3 regions of the Streptomyces sp. NPDC008238 genome follow, and region 1 is predicted to be linked to each of the others. Evidence: riboswitches for the same ligand, from Rfam matches in the RefSeq annotation. Region 1 holds a riboswitch; each other region holds the start of a gene.
The links. A riboswitch is a leader RNA that binds a small molecule or an ion and turns the genes downstream of it on or off. The one in region 1 is predicted to bind cobalamin.
Positions count from the first base shown of each region.

Region 2: another riboswitch for cobalamin. It lies ahead of ACFZAU_RS17285 (cobalamin biosynthesis protein); the one in region 1 lies ahead of nicT (Nickel transporter NicT).
Region 3: another riboswitch for cobalamin. It lies ahead of ACFZAU_RS05550 (ribonucleoside-diphosphate reductase subunit alpha); the one in region 1 lies ahead of nicT (Nickel transporter NicT).

Region 1 covers NZ_JBIBGK010000013.1:149,185-158,552, forward strand. The annotation lists gene ACFZAU_RS25000 (family 78 glycoside hydrolase catalytic domain) at 1-1,458, shown strand, start outside; gene ACFZAU_RS25005 (hypothetical protein) at 2,208-3,248, opposite strand; gene ACFZAU_RS25010 (TetR/AcrR family transcriptional regulator) at 3,638-4,300, opposite strand; gene ACFZAU_RS25015 (cupin domain-containing protein) at 4,639-5,148, shown strand; gene nicT (Nickel transporter NicT) at 5,381-6,493, opposite strand; cobalamin riboswitch at 6,522-6,723, opposite strand; gene ACFZAU_RS25025 (MFS transporter) at 7,062-8,552, shown strand; gene ACFZAU_RS25030 (thioesterase II family protein) at 9,066-9,368, shown strand, end outside.
Region 2 covers NZ_JBIBGK010000006.1:309,374-318,741, reverse strand. The annotation lists gene ACFZAU_RS17295 (inorganic phosphate transporter) at 858-2,072, shown strand; gene ACFZAU_RS17290 (hypothetical protein) at 2,110-2,349, shown strand; cobalamin riboswitch at 2,505-2,630, shown strand; gene ACFZAU_RS17285 (cobalamin biosynthesis protein) at 2,685-3,677, shown strand; gene ACFZAU_RS17280 (cobyric acid synthase) at 3,674-5,185, shown strand; gene ACFZAU_RS17275 (putative cobaltochelatase) at 5,265-7,283, shown strand; gene cobO (cob(I)yrinic acid a,c-diamide adenosyltransferase) at 7,283-7,879, shown strand; gene ACFZAU_RS17265 (cobyrinic acid a,c-diamide synthase CobB) at 7,873-9,234, shown strand; gene ACFZAU_RS17260 (cobalamin biosynthesis protein) at 9,231-9,368, shown strand, end outside.
Region 3 covers NZ_JBIBGK010000002.1:158,308-167,675, reverse strand. The annotation lists gene ACFZAU_RS05570 (tetratricopeptide repeat protein) at 19-990, shown strand; gene def (peptide deformylase) at 1,064-1,684, shown strand; gene ACFZAU_RS05560 (hypothetical protein) at 1,751-2,539, shown strand; gene ACFZAU_RS05555 (ribonucleotide-diphosphate reductase subunit beta) at 2,601-3,611, opposite strand; gene ACFZAU_RS05550 (ribonucleoside-diphosphate reductase subunit alpha) at 3,611-5,980, opposite strand; cobalamin riboswitch at 6,111-6,270, opposite strand; gene ACFZAU_RS05545 (GlxA family transcriptional regulator) at 6,518-7,492, shown strand; gene mctP (monocarboxylate uptake permease MctP) at 7,550-9,181, opposite strand; gene ACFZAU_RS05535 (DUF3311 domain-containing protein) at 9,178-9,368, opposite strand, start outside.

The sequences.
Region 1 (9,368 bases):
GTGCTGGAGGTCGGCTCGGGGCACTACGCGTTCGCGGTCGACCCGGTGCTCGGGGACCTGGGGGTGGCCCGGGTCCAGGCGGGGTCGTTCGCCGACGACGTCGACGCGCTGCAGGTGCGCGGTCTCGGCAAGATCGCCAAGGGGCACCTGCAGCTTCGCACCGTCCTGACGCGGAAGGAGCTCGACGCCGCGTGGCGCCTGCAGGCCCAGGGCGCGGACGAGCGGCTGACCGCCGCCGCGGTGCACCGTGCGCTCGCCGGCGTGGCCGACCTCGACCGGTGGACGCGGACGTACGCCGAGCAGGGCGCGATCGACAAGACCGCGGCCACGAAGCTGCGTGACTCACTGGCCGGCATCGAGAAGGTCCTTTCGCGGGCGTCGTCGCGCCTGGTCGGCGCGGTGGCCACGCTGGACGTGCCGGCCGGCGAGATCCTCCCGGGCGACGTCGTCCGCGTGAACGTGGCCGTGAAGAACACCGGCAAGCAGCCGCTGACCGGCGTGGATTCGACACTGCAGGCACCCAGCGGCTGGACGGTGAAGCCCGTGGGCCGGCACGCGACCACGACGGGCGCGGGCAGCACGCTCGAGCACGCCTACGACGTCACCGTCGCGAAGGACGCGCCGGCGTCCGTGGCCGACCTCACCGGCTCGGTGTCCTACCAGTACGCGGGAGGCACGGCGACGCTACCGGTGTCGGCGGGCCTGGTGATCGCCCCCGGCGTCGCCATCGGCCGGGTGTCCACCACGCCCGACCCGGCCGGCCCGGGCGAGCGGACCACCGTCCGCACCGTGCTGACCAACCGCACCGACGTCGCGCAGTCCGGCAAGCTCACGCTCGGCCTCCCCGACGGCTGGCCGACGCCGGACCCGGTCGGCTACCAGCTGGCCCCGGGGCAGGAGACGACGGTCGACACCGCGGTGACGGTGCCCCTCACCGTCGTCGAGGGCCCGGCCGCGGTCACCGCGGCGACCGGCTCGACGGCGGCGGAGCAGGCCACCGGCACGATCACGGTCTCCCTGCCCACCCCGCCCGCGCAGTCGGGCGACCACGTCGACCTCGGTGACGGGACGTCGGAGTCCGCCCACCGGCTCACGGCGTCGGAGCACTCGGGGACGAACACCGAGGCCGGGCTGACCCGGCGGTACACCCACTCCTCCTACCCGGGCGGCTGGTTCGAGTTCGACGCCGCCGTACCCACCACCGGCCGCTTCGTGGTCCGCGTCGTCGAGACCTTCGACGGCCCCCGGCGCAAGACCTACGACGTCCAGGCCGACGGCAAGGCGGTGCACAGCGTCGACCTGAGGCGGACCGAGGGCGGCCTAGGCACGATCACCCACCAGTTCGTGGTCGATCCCTCCGCCGACACGGCCGACGGCACCGTACGGCTCCGCTTCCAGGACACCGGCGCCGACTACGACCCCTCGATCGCCGACGTGTGGGTGATGCCGGCCGACTGACACCGTTGAACGTCGTGTACCTGGGTCCCCGCGGTCGGGGGACCCAGGCACACGGCGCGCGGCACGGGTGTGCGGGAGCGACGGGAGGTGTGGCGCCGCCGCCTGAACCGGTCGCCGGTGCCGGGCCCGGGGCATCCCGGGCCGTCACATCGAGGTCAGTGCCGGTACGGGGCGACGCAGCGGAAGCTGGGCGCGTCGTGCGGGTCGCCGTGGCCGTCGTAGCGGGAGACCTCCGGGTAGCCGCACAGGTCACGGTCGACCTCCTGCCCGGCGGAGTTCAGCAGGGTGGACGGCAGGGTCCTGGGGGCCTTGCCGTGCTCGACCCAGGTCCCGTCACCGGCGGCTGACCGACGGCAGCCGAGCCGGACGTTGCGGACTCGCGCCCCAGGCCGAAGCCGCCGGCGACCTGGACCGGGTCGTCGCTGTCGGCTCCTCGATCGTCCGCGCGACCGTCCGGGCGAACGTCCCGCAGGGCGCGGCCGCCGGGTCGCCGCCTTCGCCCACGCAGACGACCCGCGGCTGGTCGCCCTGCGCCACCAGTACGGCCGCTACCTGCCCCGCGTCTTCTCCGGCCCGGGGCACGCAGCCCGTGAACCTCCACCCGGTCGGGTTCCGGCCGCGACGGCGCGCGTCGCGGGCCCGAGGATCTCGTTCGCCCGTTTGAGGGCGGCCTGCACCCTCGGCCACGTCGCCGGCGACAAGCCTTCGGCACCGCGTCCGCGTCGAGGAACGGCCGGAGACTCCCGCCCTCAGGCCGTTTCGGCGTAGCGCTCTCCCGCGTACGCCCGGATGACCGGGACGACCGCCTCCGCGCCGCCGGGCAGGCGGTCCAGCCGGACCAGGGCGTAGGCCTGGTGGCCGTCCAGCAGATAGCTGTGCGGGAGGGTCGTGGGCGTGCCCGGCAACGGCCACACCACGACCCACGGCCGCGTGTCCCGGCTACCCGGAGACCGGGGTCCGACCGAGACGGCCGCGACCTGCGCCCAGGTGAAGTACTGCTCCTCCTCGGTGAATTCACGCATGCCGATCCCGGCGGGGCCGACCCGCAGCCGCAGGGGCCGGCGCCATCGGAAGAGGGACCGGCCGGCGAGGGGCCAGCCGGCGACGGCACCGACCAGGCAGCAGAGCGTGATGACGGTCACGAAGCCCTCGGTGGGGCGGCTGATCAGCTCCCAGAAGGAGTACGTGAGGACGGCGGCCGCCGCAGCCCACACCACGGCCCAGGTGCCGGCCTGGCGAGTGTCGGCGAAGACCTGCTCGCCACCGGGCACATTCCGTTCGGGCCCCGTCACGGCCACCGGGATCGGCGGCCGCACGGAGCGCGGCGCGGTCTCGAAGCGGGCTCCGGCGTGCTCCGCGAGGGCGGCGGCCAGCTCGGAGACGCTCTGGTCCAGGTCCGTGCAGTCCACGAGGGTGTAGCGGGTCCGGTCGTCGCCGAAGGTCAGGTCGGGCTTGCGGCGGAGTGTCACGCCAGGTGCGGTCCACAGGGTCAGCAGCGACTTGGGCGACGCGGGGAGCTCGTCGACGTTCTCCGCGGAGTTGGGGACCTGCCGGAGAGAGACGGTGTCGATCTGCTCCCAGGCCAGCTCGGCGTCGTGCAGCGTGATGCCGAACCCGTCGACCCGCAACTGGAAGGGCCGTTTCGCCTTGCGCAGGTCGCGCCACCCCCGGAGGACCGACACGACCGACAGGAACAGGACGAACCACGCGGCCATCGCGCTGTCGCTGCCGGCCGTCGTCCTGCCGTTCGACTTCAGGTCGGCCAGCCACACCAGGGCGACCGCCGTCACGATGATCCCCCCGACCAAGAACCGTCTGCCGCGCCGTCTCAGCGTCCGCTCGACCGTGAATTCCATTGCCCCCGCGTTTCCCCTCGTCATCCCGCCCGAACACACCCATGGTGCGGCTCCGCATGCCCGGGTCGCGGGTCCCGGCGGCGCGGTGTTGCCCAACCGTGACGCCCGCGGGACAACACCGCCCGGCGGTCGCCCGGGCGGCTCCCGGCGTTCATCCGCGCGCCACGGCATCGTGGTTCTGCAGGCGCAGCGCGCCGGACCGGAGGCAGCTGCTCCGGATGCAGTTGCTCGTCGGGTGTGCCTCCTGACGGTCCTGAAGAGAGCCCGTGAGGCCTCGAGCCCTGGTGAGCCGGCTGTCCCGCCCTGAGGCCGGAAGCAGGGACCTATGAGCCGAGCAGCCCTCGGATCACCACCTCGCTCAAGGATTCCGTCTTCGGCCGCCACTCCTCCGCCTGAGGTTCCCCCTCCTCGTACATGCGGCGTACGAGTTGCCTCTGGGTCATGACGACTGCGGGCCCCGTGAGCGCGCTGAACAGGACGTCCATGCTCATGGCCGGCATCCGGCCCGAGGCGATGAGCCGCTGCGCGAGCGGTTCGAGCTTCTCCACGAATCGGCCGGTGTACTCGCTGTACAGGTAGTTCAGGCGGTCGGTCTCGAAAACGGATTCGTCGGAGATTATGCGGTTCGCATGGGGCATGTTCGCCGCCAGGGAGTGGAAGGTCCGTACGACGCACTTGAACTTGTCGACGTCGTCCAGGTCACCGTCGAGGATGGTGCTGAGCCGTTGGACGGGAGCCCTGAGGGCATGGTCGACCGCCGCGCGCCAGAATTTCTCCTTCGAACCGAAGCGGTCGTTGATGAAGTTGTGGTTGACCCCGAGGCGCTTGGCCAGTTCCCGCACGGACGCGCCCGAATAGCCCAATTCGGCGAAGGCCTCGAGTCCACGCTGGAGGATCTCGGCATCGCTGAGGTCGACCTGCGGCGATCTCGCCCGGCGGCGGTCGTCCCGCGTGTCGTCCATCGCGCCGTTTGCCGGCACTGACACCTCACCCATCCTTCTGACGTCTCATCGGCCGAGCGGCCGAATCCCAGCTGGTGGCCGGAAGTCACGCCACCTGCGCCGCGGTGCGCCACCACCGCGACGGACTTCGGGGCTCGAGCGGCCACGGGAGGCGGCGCCTCATCGAACATTACCGCCGCACGTTGCTGAAAGCCGACAGAGGCCCGACGGTCGCGCAGTGGCCTGACCTGGGAGGTCCGGGAAGCGCGCTGCAAAGGGGGCTGCTTGCCTGACAGCTGTCAGGCCCGGGTAATCTGACAACTGTCAGGCGCCGGGTCGACCGCGCCTGCTTCTACTGTGAGGAGTCCTGGATGAGTCTTCCCATGCTGCAGATGGACACCGACGACCCTCGCTGGACGAAACGTGGAGCCATCCACGTGCCCGCAGGCGAAGGCATCACCAAGTGGGTGTCGGACAACGTCTACTCGGTCAAGGTCCACACCGACAACACCGACGGACACCTGGGCTTCGTCGAGGCGGACATACCGCCCGGCGCGGGGCCGGTGGCGCATGTCCACAACCGCAACAGCGAAGCCTTCTACCTGCTCGACGGTGAACTCGAGTTCCTCAACGGCGACGAGAAGATCATCGCCCGATCGGGGGACTTCCTGTACGTCCCGCCCGGTATCCGCCACCGTTTCCTGAACAAGAGCACCCGTCACGCCAAGATGCTCTTCCTGTTCACCCCCGGCGGCCCCGAGGCCCTCTTCATGAGGGGCGACGAGCCCGTACCCGGTGTGCCCGCCCCCTTGTGGGACGCCCGGCGATTCGCCGATTACGGGGAATCGCTCGCCGATCTGGACATCGACTCACCCGTGATGCCGGAAAGCTGAACCGGCCCCCTGACGCTCACACCTTGGGGCCTTGCGGGCGCTCGGTTGCCCGTCAGGCCCCAAGGGTCTTGCCCCCGTCGCTGCGGCTCTGCGTGCAGGTAGCGCAGGCCGCACCACGGACCGATGGCCGGCACCCAGCCCTTGGCCGGACGTGGGAGAACCGTTCGCTGGGATCGTGGGCGATGCGCCCGGTGCCGGCTGCGCGACGGGTGCCCCTCCGTCCCGGAAGGCGTCAGCCGCCGCTCGCCGTTCGCGCCGCCCAGCGGTCCTCCACCCTGGCGAGGCGCCAGTAGGCGATCGCGACGGCCCACACGGCCACGAACAGGCCGACGATCACGTAGCCGACGTTGTCGAGGTCGAGTCCTGCCACCCAGCCCGTGAAGCCGTCCGTCATGTCGAGCTTGTCGTGCAGGACACCGACGAGCTCGATGGTGCCGATGAGGAAGGCGACGGCGATCGACAGACCGGTGATCGTGAGGTTGTAGTAGACCTTGCGGACCGGGTTGGAGAACGCCCACTGGTAGGCGAAGTTCATGAAGGTCCCGTCGAGCGTGTCGAACAGGCTCATGCCGGCGGCGAACAGCAGCGGCAGGCAGAGGATCGCGTACCACGGCAGTCCCGCCGCGGCCCCGCTGCCGGCCATGACCATGAGCGCCACCTCGGTGGCCGTGTCGAAGCCCAGCCCGAACAGGAAGCCCAGGGGGTACATCTGGCCCGGGCGCGTGATCGCCTTCGTCAGCCGGCCCAGGATCCTGTTCATGAAGCCGCGCGAGTCCAGGTGCGCCTCGAGTGCGGACTCGTCGAAGGACCCCCGGCGCATGCTCCTGAAGACCCGGAGGATGCCCAGCAGCGCGACGAGGTTGAGCGCGGCGATGGCGTAGAGGAAGGTCCCCGAGACGGTGGTGCCGACCAGCCCGAGCGTCTGGTGGGTGCCGGAGTCCTCGTCGGCGAGGGTGCCGGCGAGCTGCGTGCCCGCGGCGACGAGGGCCGCCATGGCCACGACGACGCTCGAGTGCCCGAGGGCGAACCAGAAGCCCACCGAGACGGGCCGCTTGCCGTCCGCCATGAGCTTGCGCGTGGTGTTGTCGATGGCGGCGATGTGGTCGGCGTCGAAGGCGTGCCGCATCCCCAGCGTGTACGCGGTGACGCCGAGGCCCAGGCCGAAGGCCTTGGAACCGACCTCGTAGTGGTTCGGCACCACGAGGAGGAAGAGGATCCCGAAGGCGACGACGTGCAGCGCCACGATCACCGCCATCAGGCCGGCGGTGCGGACGGTGTCCTCGCGCCGCCAGCGGAAGGCCGCGGGCAGGCCGGATGCGGGCAGGTCGGATGTGGGCAGGGTCATGCGGTCACGCTCCAGCACCTCGTGGATCACTTCGTGAGATGCCGCGGCCGGTCTCCTGGCTTACGGGCGAAGCGCGCCCGCCTCTGCCTTCCCGGCCTTGGTGAGGCCAGTGGCACCGCCGATGGCGGAAGAGGCGGGAACTACCCGATCACAGTGGCGAGGGCCGCTCCGGAGTGAGCTTGCGTCAGCTGTCACCGGTCTTCCCGAGCACCACGGCGCGACCACCCTAGATTCCCTGGTGGGAGGCCTGCAAGGCTCCGGGACCGGAGGGGTTGAAGATCACATCCGGGCCTGTGGGGGCCACGCCCGTCCACCTCGTTCCGTCGAGCGTTCCGGACACGGCACCATCGACGGCCATCGTGTCCGCAGGCCGTCGCCGCACCCGTGCTTCCGAGGAAGGGACCGTGCCGACGCTCGGAACCCGAGGCCCCGACACATCCGTGCACCTCAAAACTTGCCGATCCGGCATGAGGCTTTGCCCCTTCTCCTGCCGGGAGCGCAGGCTCCGGTCGACGCGGTTGCCCACCGCTCCTCTCCCCTCGTCGATCTGTTTCCAGGAGGATCACTGATGACCACGCCCGCCCCATCCGCGGGAACGGACCAGTCCCAGGCGACTGCTGATCCACGCCGTTGGACGACCCTGATCGTGTGCTCGGTGGCCACGCTGATGGTCGTACTCGACGTATCGATCGTGAACATCGCCCTGCCCCGGGCGCAGCGCGACCTGGCCATGACCGATGCCGGCCGGCAATGGATGATCACCTCGTACGCCCTTGCGTTCGGCGGTCTCTTGCTGCTGGGCGGCCGCATCGCCGACCTGGCCGGACGCAAGCGAATACTCGTCACAGGCCTACTGGGGTTCGCCGCAGCCTCCATGCTCGGCGGCCTCGCCCCCACGCCGGGCGTCCTGTTCGCCGCCCGCGCGATGCAGGGCGCCTTCGCCGCGCTCCTGGCACCTGCGGCTCTGTCCCTGATCACCGTCGCCTTCACCGACCCGAAGGAGCGGGCCAAAGCCTTCGGGATCTACGGCGCCTTCCAGGGCGGCGGTGGTGCGGTCGGGCTGCTGCTCGGCGGCGTACTGACCGAGTTCGCCGGTTGGCGCTGGTGCATGTACATCAACGTTCCCATCGCGCTCGCCATGGTGATGGCGGCCCGACCGTCCGTCCGTGAGAGCCGCGCCGAGGGCGAACGTCACCTGGACATTCCCGGGGCTGCGCTCGTGACCGGAGGGCTGGTCGCCCTCGTCTTCGGGTTCACAGAAGCAGCGCAAGGCGGTGGCTGGGCGGCGCCACCGACGCTCCTCCTGCTGGCGGCCGCTCTTGTGCTGCTGACGGCGTTCGTCATGGTGGAGCGCCGCACCGCGCTCCCGATGCTGCCGCTGCGAGTGATCTCGGAGCGCAGCCGGGCAGGAGTGTTCCTGGGCAACCTCCTCATCGGAGCCGGGATGTTCGGCATGAACCTCTTCATGACCTACTTCCTGCAGGTCAATCTCCACTACACCCCGCTGCAGGCCGGATTCGCGTTCCTGCCCTTCAGCGTCGGCATCATCGCCACCACCACCCTCAGCGCACCACTGGTCGCCCGCTGGGGCCCCAAAACGCTCATGGTCGCGGGCTCGGCCCTGGCCACGACGGGCCTGCTGTGGCTGACCCGCCTGGACGGGGCCTCCGGCTACACGGGCGAAGTCCTGCCCACGCAACTGCTGGTCAGCATCGGGGTGGGCCTGTTCTTCCTGGCCGGCCCCAACGTCGTGCTTGCTGCCGTCGACCCGCAGGACGCCGGAGTCGCCAGCGCGGCCCTGAACACCAGTCAGCAGATCGGGGCCGCGCTGGGGCCGGCCCTGCTCAACACCCTCTATCTATCGGCAGTCACCGGCCATCTCGCCTCCCGCGGTACCAGCACCACGCCCTCCGTGCGGTTGGAGAGCTATCTGTACGGCTACCGCATCGCGTTCACCGTCGCCGGAGCCCTTCTGGCCGCCGCCGTCGCCATCCTCGCCCTGTTCGTGCAACCTCCCAAGGAACTGCCCGCCGCCCAACAGGGCACAGCCCATACCTGAGGACCGCGGTCGACAACGCCGCCACCGCCTTCGCGCGCGTCGACGGGCACGCCGCCCGCGAGGGGGTGGCCGAGCGTGTCACGACGCAGCAGCACGAGCCGTCCTCCGGCTTCCCGGCGCGACGGCTCTCCGAGACCCACAACCCGGACGGGCCGACCGCCATAAGGGCCTCCGCCGGAAGCGTTCGACGGTCGGCTGGGAGCGGTGCCTGGAGGCTCCGCCCCACCCGGGGGCGCGACCGTGCCGTCGGCTCCCCGCCTCAGGCGGACGGACCCGTCCGGCGGTGGTGCTCGGTGTGCCGCTGCCGACGGCCGACGATAAACTCAGGCCGACAAGCCGCACGCTCCGGAGCAGGTACGTCGCCGGGTCCGTCTCCCCCCGCCCTTTGGCGCCGCGCACACGATTCGGGCGCTCCTGGCATCCCCGGGGTCACCGGGCCGGCGAAGTCCACGGACGGATGGCGCAACAAGGCGAGGCGGCGCTGACGCCGCGATCCCCATCGGACGGATCCACGTGAACCCACAGAATGCCGGCACCTCCCCTACGGCGACCAGTCGCTGGTTCCGGACCATCAGGCCCGCTCCGGCCCCCACGCTGCGACTCGTGTGCTTCCCGCATGCGGGAGGAACCGCCAACTTCTTCCGTCCGTGGAAGGATCTCGTACCCGAAGGCGTGGAGCTGCTCGCCGCCCAGTACCCGGCGCGCGAGAGCCGCTTCCTGGACGCTCCGGCCGAGACGATGGACGAGCTGGTCGCGGACCTCGCCGGCGCGTCCTGTGAACTTTTCGACGTCCCTGTCGCCTTCTTCGGACACAGC
Region 2 (9,368 bases), on a different contig from region 1:
TGCGCCGGTTCTTCGGCTGTCGCGCCGTCTCGCGCCCTGCGGGCGCACAGCGGCCGGCTGCGGAGGGGAGGATGGGGGCTCGGGGCTTGTTGGCAGTCTGCGGGGCGGTGCGTGGCTGGGGTTCAGGCGCCGGAGCGGGCCTGGTTGTTCGGCTGGCTCGGGTCTCGTTGCCGTCCGCGGGTGCAGATGGCCGGTGACCACGCCCACCGTTCGTGGGTGGCGCGCCCGCCGTAACCGGCGTCTGCGGGTGCCTCCCCGATCGGACATCGGGCTCTCTTCCGACGGCTATGGCGCTGAAAGCGAGCCCGATCTCGGCCGATCCGAAGATCGGGCTCTGTTTCGACGTCCATACCGTCGAAAGCGAGCCCGATCTCCCGCGACCTCCCGGGCAGCACCCCGAAATACCCGCAGTCGCCGGTTACGGCGGGCGCGCCCACCACCGGGAGTAGGCGTGGAAGCGGCCATCTATACCCGCTGACGGCAACGAGACCGGCACCAGCGGAGAGGCTCCCCGCTCCGGCGCCTGAACCCGCACCCCCACCCACCCGCCACACGCCGACAAGCTCCGGACCCCCACCCTCCCCTCCGCAGCCCGCTGCTTTGCGCCCGCAGGGCGCGAGACGAACCCGCACCCACCCACCCACCGCGTCAGATCCCTCGTGACCAGGATCTCTTCCGCCGCACCGGGAAGGCGCGGCCAAAAGGTCACAGAAGCATCGATTACCGGACGAAGCACAGTCCGCCCCACACCCCCCGCACCCACCGGCACCACCACGCCGCCCCTAGTTCACCTTCCGTTCATCCGGACTCCGTACGGTCGCCACCGCCACTGTCCGATCGAACGAATGCCTGGGTCAATGGAACACATCACGCTCCTGATCGGAATCGTGATCATTACCGCACTCGTGTTCGACTTCACGAACGGTTTCCACGACACCGCCAATGCGATGGCGACCACCATCTCCACTGGCGCACTCAAGCCCAAGACGGCGGTGGCCATGTCCGCCGTGCTCAACCTCGTCGGCGCCTTCCTCTCCGTCGAGGTGGCGAAGACGATCTCCGGCGGCATCCTCGACGAGAGCACGGGCATCAAGCCCGAGGTCATCTTCGCGGGGCTCGTCGGCGCGATCGTCTGGAACCTGCTGACCTGGCTGGCGGGCCTCCCCTCCAGCTCCTCCCACGCCCTCTTCGGCGGCCTCATCGGCGCCTCCGTCGCCTCGGCCGGATTCGGCTCGATCAACGGCGACGCGGTCGTCATGAAGGTCCTGATCCCGGCCGTCTGCGCCCCGGTGGTCGCCGGTGTCGCCGCGATGCTGGCGACCCGCCTGACCTACCGCATCGGCCGCAATACCGACCCGGCCGCCACCGCCAAGGGCTACCGGGCCGGGCAGATCGCCTCGGCCGGCCTCGTCTCGCTCGCCCACGGCACCAACGACGCGCAGAAGACCATGGGTGTCATCACCCTTGCCCTGATCGCCGGCAACGTCGTCGCCCCCGACTCCGACCCGCCGCTGTGGGTCATCGTCTCGGCCGGACTCGCCATCGCGCTCGGCACCTTCATCGGTGGGTGGCGGATCATCCGCACCATGGGCAAGGGCATCACCGACATCCAGCCGCCGCAGGGCTTCGCCGCCCAGACCGGCGCCGCCACCGTCATCCTGGCCTCCTCGCACCTCGGCTTCTCGCTCTCCACCACGCAGGTCTGCTCCGGCTCCGTCATGGGCGCCGGCGTCGGCCGCAAGGGCGGCGTCGTCCGCTGGAGCACCGCGGGACGGATGTTCGCCGCGTGGGGGCTCACCCTGCCGGCCGCGGGCCTGGTCGCCGCCGGCGCCGCGCTCCTGGCCGACCAGGGCGACTGGGGCGTCACGGCGGTCGCCGTCCTGGCGCTGGCCGCCTGCACCACGATCTGGATCGCCTCCCGCCGCAAGCCCGTCGACCACACCAACGTCAACGCCGCCCACGACGACCAGGAGCCGGGCGTCATCACGACGGCCATCGCCGCCGTGATCCCGCCGCCCGCGGGCCTGACCGCGACCGCCGCCGACACCGACCCCGCCAAGGCCTCCGCCTGACGGCGGCGCCGCACCGGCCCCGGAAGGAACCAGCACCATGCACATCGACTGGGCTGCCCTCGGCTCCGTCTTCGGCGTCAGCCTCGCCGTGACCGTCGGACTCGTCGGCCTGTTCACCCTCGGCATCGTCGGCCTGTCCAAGCAGGGCACGGCCGGCGGCGAGACGGGCACCTCCACCACGGGCGGCTCCACCGCCCTCGCCCGCACCGGCGCCTACCTGTGCTTCGCGCTCTGCGCGGCGGCGGTGGCGTACGGGATCCACCTGATCGTCGCCTGACCCGCACGTCACCGCGCACCGCGGTGTGAAGTTGACCTCAGCTCCCGGCTTTCCGGCCGTGAGCTGGGGTTTCTTCTTTTCCACAGGCAGTGGCGGTGAGTTGACGGGCCGGAGCGGCCCGTGGTGGTATCGGAACCGCCAAACGGCGGCAGGAGAGGAAGTCCGGTGCGAATCCGGCGCGGTCCCGCCACTGTCACCGGGGAGCGGACCCCCGCCCATGGCCACGGCCCGAGGAAGGGCTGGAAGGCCGGGGGTGCCGCCGATCCGGGAGCCAGGAGACTCTCGTCGCCGGTCACGTCGAACCAGGGCGCGGACCCTGAGTGAGGACTCCTGCGATGCGCGGCTCCGGCCGTTCACCCGACACCGGCGCCGCGGCGCCGTGCGTGTTCGCCGCCGGTGCGGCCCTCGGCTGGCTCGCCGACCTCGGTTTCGCCGACCCGCGGCGCGGTCACCCCGTGGCGGTGTTCGGGAGTGCCGCCGCCCGCCTGGAGCGGGCGTTGTGGCGCGACCACCGCGGCCGCGGCGCCCTCCACACCGTCCTGTGCGCCGGCGGCGCCGTGGCGACCGCGACGGGGTTGCAGCGTGCGGTGCGCCGTTCCGGCCCCGCGTCCGTCGCCCTGACGGCGGCGGCGACCTGGGCCGTGCTCGGCGGGACCTCCCTGGTCCGGGAGGCGCGGGCCATCGGCGCCGCCCTGTCCGCCGGCGACACGGAGGCGGCACGCGAGCGGCTGCCCCATCTGTGCGGCCGCGACCCCCAGGCGCTGGACGAGGCGCAGTTGGCGCGGGCGGTCGTGGAGTCCGTCGCGGAGAACACCTCGGACGCCGTCGTCGGCGCGCTGGTGTGGGGCGCGCTGGGCGGCGTGCCCGGGCTGGTGGGCTTCCGGGCGGTGAACACCCTCGACGCGATGGTGGGTCACAAGTCGCCGCGTCACCGGAGGTTCGGCTGGGCCGCGGCCCGGCTGGACGACGTGGCCGGCTACCCCGGCGCCCGGCTGACCGCCGCGCTCGCGGTGCTCGCCGGGCCCGATCCCCGGGGGGCGTGGCGTACCTGGCGCAGGGACGGCTCCCGGCACCCCAGCCCGAACGCGGGGCCCGTGGAGGCGTCGTTCGCGGGGGCGTTGGGCGTACGCCTCGGGGGGACGCTTGCCTATGGCGGGCGGGTGGAGCACCGGCCCGTGCTCGGGGCGGGGAACCGGCCGGTGGAGGCAGGGGACATCGAACGGGCGGCACGCCTGTCGCGGCGGGTCGGCGCGCTGGCGCTGGCGGTCGCGGTGGGCGGACGCCTGGCGTGGGGCGCGGTCGCCCGGAGTCGGAGGAGGCACGCATGAGGGGCGGGGGCCTGCTGGTCGCGGGGACCACGTCGGACGCCGGCAAGAGCGTCGTCACGGCGGGGATCTGCCGGTGGCTGGCGCGGCAGGGCGTGTCCGTGGCGCCGTTCAAGGCGCAGAACATGTCACTGAACTCGTACGTCACCCGTGAGGGCGCCGAGATCGGCCGGGCCCAGGCGATGCAGGCGCAGGCGGCCCGCGTGGAGCCCACGGCCCTGATGAACCCGGTGCTGCTCAAGCCCGGCGGGGACCGGACGAGCCAGGTCGTCCTGCTGGGGCGCGCGGTGGGCGAGATGAGCGCGCGCGGCTACCACAACGGGAGCCGCGCGGAGCTGCTGCGGACCGTCACGGACTGCCTGGAGGAGCTGCGCGGCCGGTACGACGCGGTGATCTGCGAGGGCGCCGGCAGCCCGGCCGAGATCAACCTGCGGCGGGGCGACATCGTCAACATGGGCCTGGCGCGGGCCGCCCGGCTCCCGGTGGTCGTGGTCGGCGACATCGACCGGGGCGGGGTGTTCGCCTCGTTCTTCGGGACGACGGCGCTGCTCGCCCCCGAGGACCAGGAGCTGGTCTGCGGCTACCTGGTGAACAAGTTCCGCGGCGACGTGTCGCTGCTGGAGCCGGGGCTCGAGATGCTGCGCGGGCTGACCGGGCGCCCCTTCTACGGGGTGCTGCCCTTCCGGCACGGCCTCGGCATCGACGAGGAGGACGGGCTGCGGATGTCGCTGCGCGGCACCGTCCGGGAGCCGGCCACGGCGCCGCCGCACGGCGAGGACGTCCTGCGGGTCGCCGTGGCGGCGGTCCCGCTGATGTCGAACTTCACCGACGTGGACGCGCTCGCCGCCGAGCCCGGCGTCGTCGTCCGCTTCGTCGACCGGCCGGAGGAGCTCGCCGACGCCGACCTCGTGGTGCTGCCCGGCACCCGCGGCACCGTCAAGGCCCTCCAGTGGCTGCGGCAGCGGGGCCTGGCCGACGCGGTCGTCCGCAGGGCCGCGGAGGGCCGTCCGGTGCTGGGCGTCTGCGGCGGTTTCCAGATGCTCGCCGAGACGATCGAGGACGACGTCGAGTCGCGGGCGGGCACGGTCCCCGGGCTCGGGCTGCTGCCGGTGCGGGTCCGCTTCGCCGTGCGGAAGACCCTGGCCCGCCCCGCCGGCAAGGCGTACGGCGAGCCGGTCGAGGGGTACGAGATCCACCACGGCGTCGCCGACGTCCGCGGCGGCGACGAGCCCTTCCTGGACGGCTGCCGCAGCGGCGCCGTCTGGGGCACCCACTGGCACGGCTCGCTGGAGAGCGACGGCTTCCGCCGTGCCTTCCTGCGGCGCGTCGCCCGGGCGGCGGGGCGGCGTTTCGTCCCCGCCCCCGACACCGCCTTCGGCGCGCTCCGCGAGGAGCAACTGGAGCGGCTGGGCGATCTGGTCGAGGAGCACGCCGACACCGGCGCCCTGCTCCGCCTGATCGAGCAGGGGCCCCCTGCCGGCCTGCCCTTCGTGCCCCCGGGGGCACCGTGAACACCCCGTCGCGGCCCGCGCGCCGGGCCCTTCGCGACGACCGCCGCAACCGCAACGACCGCTCGACCCAGGAGGACGCGTGAGCACCCCTTATCCCTTCACGGCGATCGTCGGGATGGCGGACCTGCGGCTGGCGCTGCTGCTGAACGCGGTCAGCCCGGCGGTGGGCGGTGTGCTGGTCCGCGGCGAGAAGGGCACCGCCAAGTCGACGGCCGTACGGGCGCTGTCGGCCCTGCTGCCGCCCGTGGACGTCGTGCCCGGCTGCCGCTTCCGCTGCGACCCCGCGGCTCCCGACCCGGCGTGCCCGGACGGGCCGCACGGACCGGACGCCGGCGCGGAGAGCCGCCCGGCGCGCATGGTGGAGCTGCCGGTCGGCGCGTCCGAGGACCGGCTCGTCGGCGCCCTCGACATCGAACGGGCCCTGGCGGAGGGCGTGAAGGCCTTCGAGCCGGGTCTGCTGGCCGACGCGCACCGCGGCGTGCTCTACGTGGACGAGGTCAACCTGCTCCACGACCACCTGGTGGACATGCTGCTGGACGCGGCCGCCATGGGCGCCTCCTACGTCGAGCGGGAGGGCGTCTCGGTGCGCCACGCCGCGCGCTTCCTGCTCGTCGGCACGATGAACCCCGAGGAGGGCGAGCTGCGGCCGCAGTTGCTGGACCGCTTCGGCCTCACCGTGGAGGTCGCGGCGTCCCGGGACACCGACGAGCGGGTGGCGGTCGTCCGGCGGCGTCTGGCCTACGACGCGGACCCGGCGGGGTTCGCCGGCGCCTGGCAGGGCGAGGAGCGGGAGGTGCGGGAGCGGATCGCGGCGGCCCGCGCGCTGCTCCCGTCGGTGCGGCTCGGCGACGGGGCGCTCCGGCAGATCGCCGCGACCTGCGCGGCCTTCGAGGTGGACGGGATGCGCGCGGACATCGTCATGGCGCGCACGGCGACCGCGCTGGCGGCCTGGGCCGGGCGTGCCGAGGTGACCGACGCCGACGTACGGCAGGCCGCGCTGCTCGCGCTGCCGCACCGCCGCCGCCGCAACCCCTTCGACGCACCGGGCCTGGACGAGGACAAGCTCGACGAGACCCTGGAGCGCAACCGCGGCGAGGACGACGACCCCGACCCCGATCCGGATCCGGGCCCGGACGGCGGCCCCGGCGGGGGCCGTCCGCCGCAGGGTGACGACGGCGCCCCGGACACCGGGCCCGACATCGCGCCGCCCAGGGAGCCGGCCGAGTCGGAGCCGCGGGCGGCGGGCGCGGACGCCGTTCCGGGCGGCGGGGAGCGCGCCGCGGTGCCCGCGGCGGAGCCGTTCAAGGCCCGTGCCCTGATCGTGCCCGGCCTCGGCGAGGGCGCCGCCGGGCGCCGTTCCCGGGCCCGTACCGCGCACGGCAGGACGACCGGCGCCCGGCGCCCCCGCGGCACCCTGTCCAAGCTGCACCTGGCCGCCACCGTGCACGCGGCCGCCCCGCACCAGCGGGCGCGCGGGCGCGGCGGCCCCGGCCTGGTGATCCGCCGGGACGACCTGCGCGAGGCGGTACGGGAGGGCCGCGAGGGCAACCTGGTGCTCTTCGTCGTCGACGCCTCCGGGTCGATGGCCGCCCGGCAGCGCATGAGCGCGGTCAAGGGCGCGGTGCTGTCGCTGCTGCTCGACGCCTACCAGCGGCGCGACAAGGTCGGCCTGATCACCTTCCGCGGCGCGACGGCGGAACTGGCGCTGCCGCCGACCTCGTCGGTCGACGCGGGCGCGGCGCGCCTGGAGAAGCTGCCCACCGGCGGCCGCACCCCGCTCGCCGCGGGACTGCTGAAGGCGCACGACGTACTGCGCGTGGAGCGGCTGCGGGACGCCTCGCGCCGCCCGCTGCTGGTCGTGGTCACCGACGGGCGGGCGACCGGCGGGCCCGAGCCGGTGCGCACGGCCGCGCGCGCGGCACGGCTGCTGGCGGCCGGGGGCACCGCCTCGGTGGTCGTCGACTGCGAGTCCGGCCCGGTGCGGCTGGGGCTCGCGGGCGAGCTGGCACGCGAACTGCACGGCACCGCCGTGACGTTGGACGAGCTGCGCGCGGACAGCGTCGCGGCACTGGTACGGGATGTACGGAGGGCCGCGTAATGCCACAGGGACAGCCGAGCGTCGTGCCGCAGGACGGCCTCACGACGCGTCAACGCCGCAACCGGCCGCTGGTGATGGTGCACACCGGCACCGGCAAGGGGAAGTCCACCGCCGCCTTCGGGCTGGCGCTGCGGGCCTGGAACCAGGGCTGGCCGGTCGGGGTGTTCCAGTTCGTCAAGTCGGCGAAGTGGAAGGTCGGTGAGGAGCGGGCGCTGCGGGTGCTCGGCGCCTCCGGCGAGGGCGGCACCGTCGCCTGGCACAAGATGGGCGAGGGCTGGTCCTGGGTGCAGCGGGACATCTCCGAGAGCGAGGACGCGGCGCGCGAGGGCTGGGAGCAGGTCAAGCGGGACCTCGCCGCCGAGACCTACCGGCTGTACGTGCTCGACGAGTTCGCCTACCCCCTGCACTGGGGGTGGATCGACACCGCCGAGGTGGTCTCGGTGCTCCGCGACCGGCCCGGGACGCAGCACGTCGTCATCACCGGCCGCAACGCCCCGCAGCCGCTGCTGGACTTCGCGGACCTGGTCACCGAGATGGGCAAGGTCAAGCACCCGATGGACGCCGGCCAGAAGGGCCAGAAGGGCATCGAGTGGTAGCCAGACTCGTCGTCGCGGCCCCCGCCTCGGGGAGCGGCAAGACCACCGTCGCCACGGGGCTGATGGCCGCCTTCGCGGAGGCGGGGCTCGCGGTGTCCCCGCACAAGGTGGGGCCCGACTACATCGACCCCGGCTACCACGCCCTGGCCACCGGCCGTCCGGGCCGCAACCTGGACGCGTACATGTGCGGCCCGGAGCGGATCGCGCCGCTGTTCCTGCACGGGGCGCGCGGCGCCGATCTCGCGGTCGTCGAGGGCGTGATGGGGCTCTTCGACGGCGCCTCGGGGATGGGCGAGCTGGCGTCCACCGCGCACGTGGCGAAGCTGCTGCGGGCGCCGGTGGTGCTGGTGGTGGACGCCTCCTCGCAGTCCCGTTCGGTGGCCGCGCTGGTGCACGGCTTCGCCTCCTGGGACCCGGAGGTGCGGGTCGCCGGCGTCATCCTCAACAAGGTCGGCTCCGACCGCCACGAGGAGCTGCTGCGCGACGCCCTGGACGGCGCGGGCGTGCCCGTGCTGGGTGCGCTGCGACGTGACACGGCGGTCGGCACGCCCTCCCGGCACCTGGGTCTCGTCCCGGTCGCGGAGCGGCGCGCGGACGCCGTCGACGCCGTACGGGCGCTGGCCGCCCGGGTGCGGGCGGGCTGCGACCTGGACGCGCTGCTGGCGCTGGCGCGCAGCGCCCCGCCGCTCGCGGACGAGCCCTGGGACCCGCGGGCCGCGGCCGGCCCCGCGGAACCGGGCGCCGCACGGCCCAGGGTCGCCGTGGCGGGCGGCGCGGCGTTCACCTTCTCGTACGCGGAGCACGTGGAACTGCTGACTGCGGCGGGGGCGGAGGTCGTCACCTTCGACCCGCTGCGCGACGAACGGCTGCCGGACGGGGCGGCGGGGCTGGTCATCGGGGGCGGCTTCCCCGAGATGTACGCCCACGAACTGTCCGCCAACGAGCCGCTGCGCACGGCCGTAGCCGCCTTCTCCGGGCCCGTGACCGCGGAGTGCGCGGGCCTGCTCTACCTCGGGCGGGAACTGGACGGGCGGCCCATGTGCGGGGTGCTGGACACTACGGCCCGCATGTCGGACCGGCTCACGCTGGGCTACCGCGAGGCGGTCGCGATCGCCGACAACGCGCTGGCGGCCGCCGGGACCCGGGTGCGCGGCCACGAGTTCCACCGCACCGTCGTGGAACCCGCCGCCGGGGCCACGCCCGCGTGGGGCCTGGTCCGGCCGGAACGGCGCGCGGAAGGCTTCGTGCGGGGCGGCGTCCACGCCTCGTACCTGCACGTGCACTGGGCCGCCGAGCCGTCCCTGGCGCGGCGGTTCGTCGCCTCCTGCGCGGCCGGGGCGGGCGCGCCCTCGTGAGCGTCCCCGGGGGCGTCGGCGGCGTCGTCGTCGGCGTCGGGGCGGGACGCGGTGTGGCGGCGGCCGAAGTACTCGCGCTCGTACGGTCCGTGCTGGCCGAGGCCGGGGTGCCGGAGGCGTCCGTCAGGGCGCTG
Region 3 (9,368 bases), on a different contig from region 1:
AACGGCAGGCGGGACACCTTGAGGATCTTCGGCAGGGCACGGCATCGCCCGTCCGCCACCTGGCGGCAGGCGACCGACCGGGCGTTCACGCTGATCAGCGACGGGCGGTACGAGGACGCCGGTGCGCTGCTCATCCGTGCGGCCGACCTGGAGCCCTGGCGTTCGGAGTCCTGGTACAACCTCGCTCTGCTGCACAAGTTCCGGCACGACTGGGAGCAGGCCCGCACCACCGGCCTGCGGGCCGTCGCCCTGCTGGACCGCGCCCCCGGCGCCCCCGACTGGTGGAACGTCGGCATCGCCGCCACCGCACTCCAGGACTGGCCGCTGGCCCGCCGCGCCTGGCAGGCGTACGGGCTGCGGCCCGACGCCGCCGGGACCGGCCCCGTCGAGATGGCGCTGGGCAGCTCCGCGGTGCGGCTCTCCCCGGAGGGCGAGGCGGAGGTGGTGTGGGGCCGCCGGATCGACCCGGCCCGCATCGAGGTGCTGAGCATCCCGCTGCCGTCCTCCGGCCGCCGCTGGGGCGAGGTCGTGCTGCACGACGGCGTCCCGCACGGCGAGCGGCGCACCGCCGACGGCGCCACCTACCCCGTCTTCGACGAGATCGAGCTGTGGGCGCCCTCGCCCGTGCCGACCTGGCTCGTCCTGCTGGAGGCGGCGACCGAGTCGGACCGCGACGCCCTGGAGCAGCTCGCCGCCGACGCCGGCTACGCCGCCGAGGACTGGTCGTCCTCCGTACGTCTGCTGTGCCGCACCTGCTCCGAGAGCCGGATGCCGACCGACGACGGCTCCGACGCCTCGCGCGACCCGCACGACCAGGGCGAACCCGGCCACCCCGGCCACCTCAGCCACCGCACCCCCGGCGCCCTGTGGGCGCCCGAGCGCGAGTGCGGCATCGCGGCCCCCGTCGGGCTGGTGCGGGGCCTGCTGGACAGCTGGGTCGCCGACAGCCCGGACACCCGTGACTGGCGCGATCTCGAAGAGGTCTGCTGACCCCTCCGCGGGCACGTACCCTTGATGGGCCATTGAGCTTTGGCGAAGGCCCCAGGAAGGCGTACGACGGACCATGTCCCAGCAGGAGACCGAGCAGACCGCATTCACCGACGACGTGACGGACGCGGAGGAGCGCGAGGCCGCCCACCGCGAGCGCGGCACGGCCCGCCCCGTCACGGTCGTCGGCAACCCGGTGCTGCACCACCCGTGCACGACGGTCACGTCCTTCGACGACGAGCTGGCCGCGCTGATCGACGACATGTTCGCCAGCCAGCACGCCGCCGAGGGCGTCGGCCTCGCCGCCAACCAGATCGGCGTGCCCCTGCGGGTCTTCGTGTACGACTGCCCGGACGACGACGGCGTCCGCCACGTCGGCCACGTGGTCAACCCCGTCGTCGACGACCTCCCCGCCGAGCGCCGCGTCCTCGACGACGGCAACGAGGGCTGCCTGTCCGTGCCGGGCGCGTACGCCGAACTGCCGCGCCCCGACTACGCGGTCTGCCGCGGCCAGGACCTGCACGGCAACGACATCGTCGTCGAGGGCACGGGCTTCTTCGCCCGCTGCCTGCAGCACGAGACCGACCACCTCAACGGCTACCTCTACATCGACCGGCTCTCCAAGCGCGACCGCAAGGACGCGCTGAAGCAGATGGCGGAGTCGACCCCGAAGTACGAGACGGTCCCGAACGACTGATCGACGCCTGCCGTTAACCTGTTCGTCCCCCGGTGTGATCGCGCCGGGGACGAACAGGGGAGGGACATGCGACACAGAGCGCTGACGGCCGCCGCGGCGGGCGCTGCGGCGATGGTCGTCCTGACGGCGCCGGCCGCCCACGCGGAGGGGCGGGGGGACATCCGTGTCATCAAGACGGTGGTGGACCACGGCACCAATGTGATCGTCGGGACGAAGAAGGTCATCGAGTTCCCGATCGCCCTGACGATCAGGGACAACTCGGGGGTCAAGCGGATCTCCGACATCTCCGCCTTCAGCAGGGCCCACGCGGACGGTCCGGTCGACTGGACCGGAACCCGCTGCGAGAAGAAGACCGCCACCACGTCGGTGTGCACCGCGACGATGAAGATCCACCCGGACACGATTCGTTCGTACGGCGCGGGCAACCCGGGCTGGAACGCCAACCGGGTCGCGGGCGTCTGGGAGGTCAGCGCCACGGTGAAGGCCAACGACGGCGACTACTGGATCAGCGACGACATCGCCAGGTTCAAGGTGAAGCGCGCCTCGGTGCTCACCACCGACGCCGGGCCCGAGCCGGTCGTCAAGGGGCGCACGCTCACCGTCAAGGGCAAGCTCACGCGGGCGAGCTGGCAGAGCCTGAAGTACTGGGGCTACGCCGGGCAGCCCGTCAAGCTGCAGTTCAAGAAGGCGGGTTCCACGAAGTGGAGCACCGTCAAGACGGCCACCACGAGCAGCACCGGTGGCCTGAGCACCAAGGTGACCGCCACCGCGGCGGGCAGTTGGCGCTGGTTCTTCCCGGGCACGACCACGACGGCCCAGGTGACCTCGGCCGCCGACGCGGTCGCCCTGAAGTGACCGCGGGTGGGGCCCGGCCGGTGCGGCCGGGCCCCACCCCCGCGGTGCGGGGACGCGCGGATCAGAAGTCGTCGTCGAAGGAGACCGTGCCCTCGACCGCCACCTGGTACGCGGAGGCGCGGCGCTCGAAGAAGTTGGTCAGCTCCTGGACGTTCTGCAGCTCCATGAAGGAGAACGGGTTCTCCGAGCCGTAGCGGGCCGGCAGGCCGAGGCGGACCAGGCGCTGGTCGGCGACGCACTGCAGGTACTCGCGCATGGAGTCGGTGTTCATGCCGGGCAGGCCGTCGCCGCACAGGTCGCGGGCGAACTGGAGCTCGGCCTCGACGGCCTCCTCCAGCATCGCGGTGACCTGCTTGACCATCTCCTCGTCGAAGAGGTCGGGCTCCTCCGCGCGGACGGTGTCGACGACGTGGAACGCGAAGTCCATGTGCATCGACTCGTCGCGGAACACCCAGTTGGTGCCGGTGGCGAGCCCGTGCAGCAGGCCGCGTGAGCGGAACCAGTACACGTACGCGAAGGCGCCGTAGAAGAACAGGCCCTCGATGCAGGCCGCGAAGCAGATCAGGTTGAGCAGGAAGCGGCGGCGGTCCGCCTTGCTCTCCAGGCGGTCGATGGACTCCACCGAGTCCATCCAGCGGAAGCAGAACTGCGCCTTCTCGCGGATGGAGGGGATGTTCTCCACGGCCGCGAACGCGGCCGTGCGCTCCTCGGGATCGGGCAGGTAGGTGTCGAGCAGTGTCAGGTAGAACTGGACGTGCACGGCCTCCTCGAAGAGCTGCCGCGACAGGTACAGCCGCGCCTCGGGGGAGTTGATGTGCTTGTAGAGCGTCAGCACGAGGTTGTTGGCCACGATCGAGTCGCCGGTGGCGAAGAAGGCGACCAGCCGGCCGATCATGTGCTGCTCGCCGGCGGACAGCTTGGCGAGGTCGGCGACGTCGGAGTGGAGGTCGACCTCCTCCACGGTCCAGGTGTTCTTGATGGCGTCGCGGTAGCGCTCGTAGAAGTCCGGGTAGCGCATCGGACGCAGGGTCAGTTCGAAGCCCGGGTCGAGCAGGTTCTTGGTGGAGCTCATCACTGGCAGGCCTCGCAGGACTCGGGGTTCTCAAGGGAGCAGGCGATCGCGTCGGCGTCGGGCGTCGTCGCCTGCACGGGGATGGGGGCGGCCGCGCGGGCGGACTGGGCGATGCGCGTGGCCGGGCGGGAGCGCAGGTAGTACGTCGTCTTCAGGCCCTGCTTCCAGGCGTACGCGTACATCGAGCTGAGCTTGCCGATGGTGGGCGAGGCCATGAAGAGGTTGAGCGACTGGCTCTGGTCGAGGTACGGCGTACGGGCCGCGGCCATGTCGATCAGGGCGCGCTGCGGCAGCTCCCAGGCGGTGCGGTACAGCTCGCGGACGTCCGCGGGGATCCAGTTGAAGCCCTCGACGGAGCCGTTGGACTCGCGCAGCGCGTCGCGGGTCTGCGCGTCCCAGACGCCGAGCTTCTTCAGGTCGGCCACCAGGTAGGAGTTGACCTGGAGGAACTCACCGCTGAGCGTCTCGCGCTTGAAGAGGTTGGAGACCTGCGGCTCGATGCACTCGTACACGCCGGCGATCGAGGCGATCGTGGCGGTCGGGGCGATGGCCAGCAGCAGCGAGTTGCGCATGCCGGTGGCGGCGACGCGGGCGCGCAGCGCCTCCCAGCGCTCCGGCCAGTTCTCCGCGGTGTCGTAGTGGTCCGGGTGCAGCACCCCGCGGGCGGCGCGAGTCTGCGACCAGGCCGGGTGCGGGCCGTGGCGCTCGGCCAGGTCGCAGGAGGCCTCGTAGGCGGCGAGCATGATGCGCTCGGCGATCCTGGTGGAGAGCGCCTTGGCCTCGGCGGAGTCGAAGGGCAGCCGCAGCTTGAAGAAGACGTCCTGCAGGCCCATCGCGCCCAGGCCCACCGGGCGCCAGCGCTCGTTGGAGGCGGCGGCCTCGCGGGTCGGGTAGAAGTTGATGTCCACGACGCGGTCGAGGAAGGTCACGGCGGTGCGGACGGTGGCGTCCAGCCGCTCCCAGTCGATCGAGCCGTCCTCACCCACGAACGCACCGAGGTTGACCGAACCGAGGTTGCAGACCGCGGTCTCGCCGTCGTTCGTGACCTCCAGGATCTCCGTGCAGAGGTTGGAGGAGTGGATGACGCGGCCGGGCTCGGCGGTCTGGTTGGCGGTGCGGTTGGAGGCGTCCTTGAAGGTCATCCAGCCGTTGCCGGTCTGCGCGAGGGTGCGCATCATGCGGCCGTACAGCTCCCGCGCCGGGAGGGTTTTGCGGGCCAGGCCCGCGGCCTCGGCCTTGCGGTAGGCGGCGTCGAACTCCTCGCCCCACAGGTCGGCCAGCTCGGGCACGTCGGCGGGGGAGAACAGCGACCAGGTGCCGTCGGTGTCGACGCGGCGCATGAACTCGTCCGGGATCCAGTGCGCCAGGTTCAGGTTGTGGGTGCGGCGCGCCTCCTCACCGGTGTTGTCGCGCAGCTCCAGGAACTCCTCGATGTCCGCGTGCCAGGTCTCCAGGTAGACGCAGGCCGCGCCCTTGCGGCGGCCGCCCTGGTTCACGGCGGCGACGGAGGCGTCGAGGGTGCGCAGGAACGGGACGATGCCGTTGGAGTGCCCGTTGGTGCCGCGGATCAGCGAGCCGCGGGAGCGGATGCGGGAGTAGGACAGGCCGATGCCGCCGGCGTGCTTGGACAGCCGGGCCACCTGGTGGTAGCGGTCGTAGATGGAGTCCAGCTCGTCCAGCGGGGAGTCCAGCAGGTAGCAGGAGGACATCTGCGGGTGCCGGGTGCCGGAGTTGAAGAGCGTGGGGGAGCTGGGCAGGTAGTCCAGCCGGCTCATCAGTCCGTAGAGCGCCGCGACCTCGTCCACCGACCGGCTGGTGCCGTCCTCGGCCAGGCCGCAGGCGACGCGGAGCATGAAGTGCTGCGGGGTCTCGACGACCTGGCGGGAGATCGGGTGGCGCAGCAGGTAGCGGCTGTGCAGGGTGCGCAGGCCGAAGTAGCCGAAACGGTCGTCGGCGCCGTCGGCGAGCGCGGTGTCGACCAGGGCGTCCAGCCGGCCGGCGTGCTCGGCGACGAAGGCGGCGGTGCCGTCGGCGATCAGGCCCTCGCGGTGGCCCACGGCGATGGACGCGGAGAAGGAGACCGCGCCCTCGCCCGCCGCCTCGTCGGCGATGGCGAGGGTGAGCAGACGGGCGGCGAGCCGCGAGTACTGCGGGTCCTCCGCGATCAGTCCGGCGGCGGCCTCGGTGGCCAGCGCCCGCAGTTCCGCCTCGTCCGCGGCGGCGCTGCGGCCGCGCAGCGCGGCGGCGGCGACCCGGCCGGGGTCGGTGTCGGGGAGGTCTGCGGTCAGTTCCGTCAGGGTGCGCAGCAGTTCGGCCCCGGTTGAGGCAGGGTCCGATGCGGTGGCGGGTGCGGCGGGCGCGATGGTCACGTGTGCTCTCTCCCTCGTACGGCGGCGACGCGGAGGAGCGACGGGGCGCACGCGGGGCAGGCCAGGGCATGCCGCGGCGCGTCCGCCGGCCCAACCCGCGAGGCCCGGACACTTCACCGTCCGGACGGCGCGCCGGACGGTGCCGTCGGCAGGTACTCGGACTCGCGGGTATGCCCTGGGGCGCCCGCACACCGTTGCGGGGCAGTCCCGGATTCCCACCGGCTTCCCCTGCGGCGACAGCGGAGTTGAGCATACATCTAGTGGCGCCCGCTGGTGACACCACCAGATGTTGTGTCGGCGTGGTTACAGAGCGACGGGTTCACCGGTGCCAGTCGTGGCCGTCGCGGGAGTCGTGGACGTGTCCGGTCAGGGCCGCGAGGGCCAGGGCCAGGAAGAAGACCAGTGCGGTGACGGTGGCGAGGAAGGTTTCCATGCCCTCGACTCTCCTCCTCGCGCGGTCCCGCCGGGAGTGGCAGGACTGACGTGCTACCGCGAAATCCTGCCACGCCCCGGCGGCCGGTCTGCCATCCTGGAGGCATGCTGCAGAACGTGGCCGTGGTCCTGCTCGACGGAGTCCATCCCTTCGAACTCGGGGTCGTCTGCGAGGTGTTCGGAATCGACCGGTCGGACGACGGTCTGCCGGCCTACGACTTCGCCGTGGCCTCCGCGGAGAGCCCGACGCTGACGACACCCGCCGGGTTCACCGTCGGCACCCGGCACGGACTGGAACGGCTGGAGGAGGCCGACCTGGTCGCGGTGCCGGCCGGCGACTCCTATGTGGACCGGCAGTACCCGCCGGAGCTGCTGGACGCGCTGAACCGTGCCGTCGGACGCGGGGCGCGGGTGCTCAGCGTCTGCTCGGGGGTCTTCGCGCTGGCCGCCGCCGGCCTGCTGGACGGCCGCCGCTGCGCCGTCCACTGGAAGCACGCGGAGGAACTGGCGCGGCGCTACCCCCGGGTGCGGGTCGAGCCCGACGTGCTCTACGTGGACGAGGACCCGGTGATCACCTCGGCCGGCACCGCCGCCGGGATCGACGCCTGCCTGCACCTGGTGCGCAAGGAGCAGGGCAGCGACGTGGCCAACGCCATCGCCCGGCGCATGGTGGTGCCGCCGCACCGGGAGGGCGGCCAGACCCAGTACGTCGACCGCCCGCTGCCGCGCACCCGCTGCGACACCGTGGGCGAGGTCCTGGCGTGGATGGAACGGCACCTGGACCGCGTGGTCACCGTCGACGAACTGGCCGCCCGGGCGCACATGTCGCCGCGCACCTTCGCCCGCCGCTTCCAGCAGGAGACCGGTACGACGCCCTACCGCTGGCTGCTGGGCCAGCGCGTCCTGCTGGCCCGGGAGTTGCTGGAGGGCACCGACGAGACGGTGGACGCCGTCGCCGCGCGCGCCGGGTTCGGCAACGCGGCCACCCTGCGCCACCACTTCGCCCGCTGGGTGGGCACCACCCCCCAGGCGTACCGGCGCACCTTCCGCTGCCCGGTGCCGGCCGCCCGTACCGCATGACGACGGGCCGCCACCCCGTCCCAGGGCGGCGGCCCGTGCTCGTGGCCGGTGCGGCGGTCAGTGACCGGCGCCCACCGGCAGGTCCTTCTGCACGCCCGGGTCGCCGGCGTCGGCCGTGAAGTCGGCCTGGCTGGTCTCGTCGACGCCCTCGGGGGCCTTGAGGGCCCGCAGGACGAAGGTGAGGACGACGGTCACCACGACGTTGAGCACGAAGGCGGTCAGGCCGATGTAGCCGATCTGGCCGATGACCGGGATGGTGTCGGAGGAGCCGCCGAAGTGCTTCTGGGCCGGGCTGGCCACGCCGTACGCCACCCAGGTGCCGTAGACCATGCCGACCGCCCAGCCCGCCAGCAGCGCCCAGCGGTGGAACCAGCGGGTGAACAGGCCGCCGACCAGGGCCGGGAAGGTCTGCAGGATCCAGATGCCGCCCAGCAGCTGGAAGTTGATCGCGACCGTCTTGTCCATGGTGAGGACGAAGACCAGGGCGCCGACCTTGACCAGCAGTGAGACCACCTTGGAGACCTGGGTCTCCTGCGCCGGGGTGGCGTCGGGTTTGAGGAAGTCCTTGTAGATGTTGCGGGTGAAGAGGTTGGCCGCGGCGATCGACATGATCGCCGCCGGCACCAGCGCGCCGATGCCGATCGCGGCGAAGGCCACGCCCGCGAACCAGGACGGGAACATGTTCTCGAACAGCTGCGGGATCGCCAGCTGGCCGTTGTAGCCCTTGACCCCGGCGCCGACACCGCTGGCCAGCGCCATGAAGCCGAGCATCGCCAGCAGGCCGAGCATCAGCGAGTACAGCGGCAGCACGGTGGTGTTGCGGCGGATGACGTCGCGGCTGCGGCTGGAGAGCACGGCCGTGATGGAGTGCGGGTACATGAACAGCGCGAGCGCCGAGCCCAGCGCCAGCGTGCCGTACGCCCACTGGGCGGTGTCGCCCGGGGCCAGGGATCCGCGCGGCTTGCCGGTGGCGGGGTTGACCTGGGAGTAGGCGTCGCCGGCCTTGGCGAAGATGTCGTCGAAGCCGCCCAGCTTGATCGGGATGTAGATGATCGCCACCGCGATGACGATGTAGATCAGCGTGTCCTTGACGAACGCGATCAGCGCCGGCGCCCGCAGGCCGGAGGAGTAGGTGTAGGCCGCCAGCACACCGAAGGCGATCAGCAGCGGCAGGTCCTTGATGAACCAGTTGGACGACTCGCCGCCGCCCACGCCCATCACGTCCAGGACGGCCTGGATCCCGACCAGCTGCAGCGCGATGTACGGCATCGTGGCGAGGATGCCGGTGACCGCGACCGCCAGCGACAGGCCCTTGGAGCCGAAGCGCCCGCGCACGAAGTCGGAGGTGGTGACGTAGCCGTGCTTGTGCGACACCGACCACAGCCGCGGCAGGAAGGTGAAGATCAGCGGGTAGACCAGGATCGTGTACGGGACGGCGAAGAAGCCGGACGCGCCCGCCGCGTAGACCGCCGCCGGCACCGCCACGAAGGTGTAGGCCGTGTACAGGTCACCGCCCAGCAGGAACCAGGTGATCCAGCCGCCGAAGCTGCGGCCGCCCAGGCCCCACTCGTCCAGGTGCAGCGCGTTCTCCGCCCGGCGCCAGCGCGCGGCGAGGAAGCCCAGGACCGTGACGACCAGGAAGAAGAAGATGAAGACGGCGAGTGCGACGCCGTTGACCCCGTCCTTCACTTCGCGACCTCCTTCCGTGCCCGCTCCTCACGACGGACCAGGACGTACGCGGCGTACGTCAGTCCGGAGGACAGGAACACCCACAGCATCTGGTACCAGTAGAAGAAGGGGATGCCGATGAACTCCGGGGTCAGCTTCGCGTACGAGCCGACCCAGAGCATGGCGACGAAGGGGATGACGAGGCAGA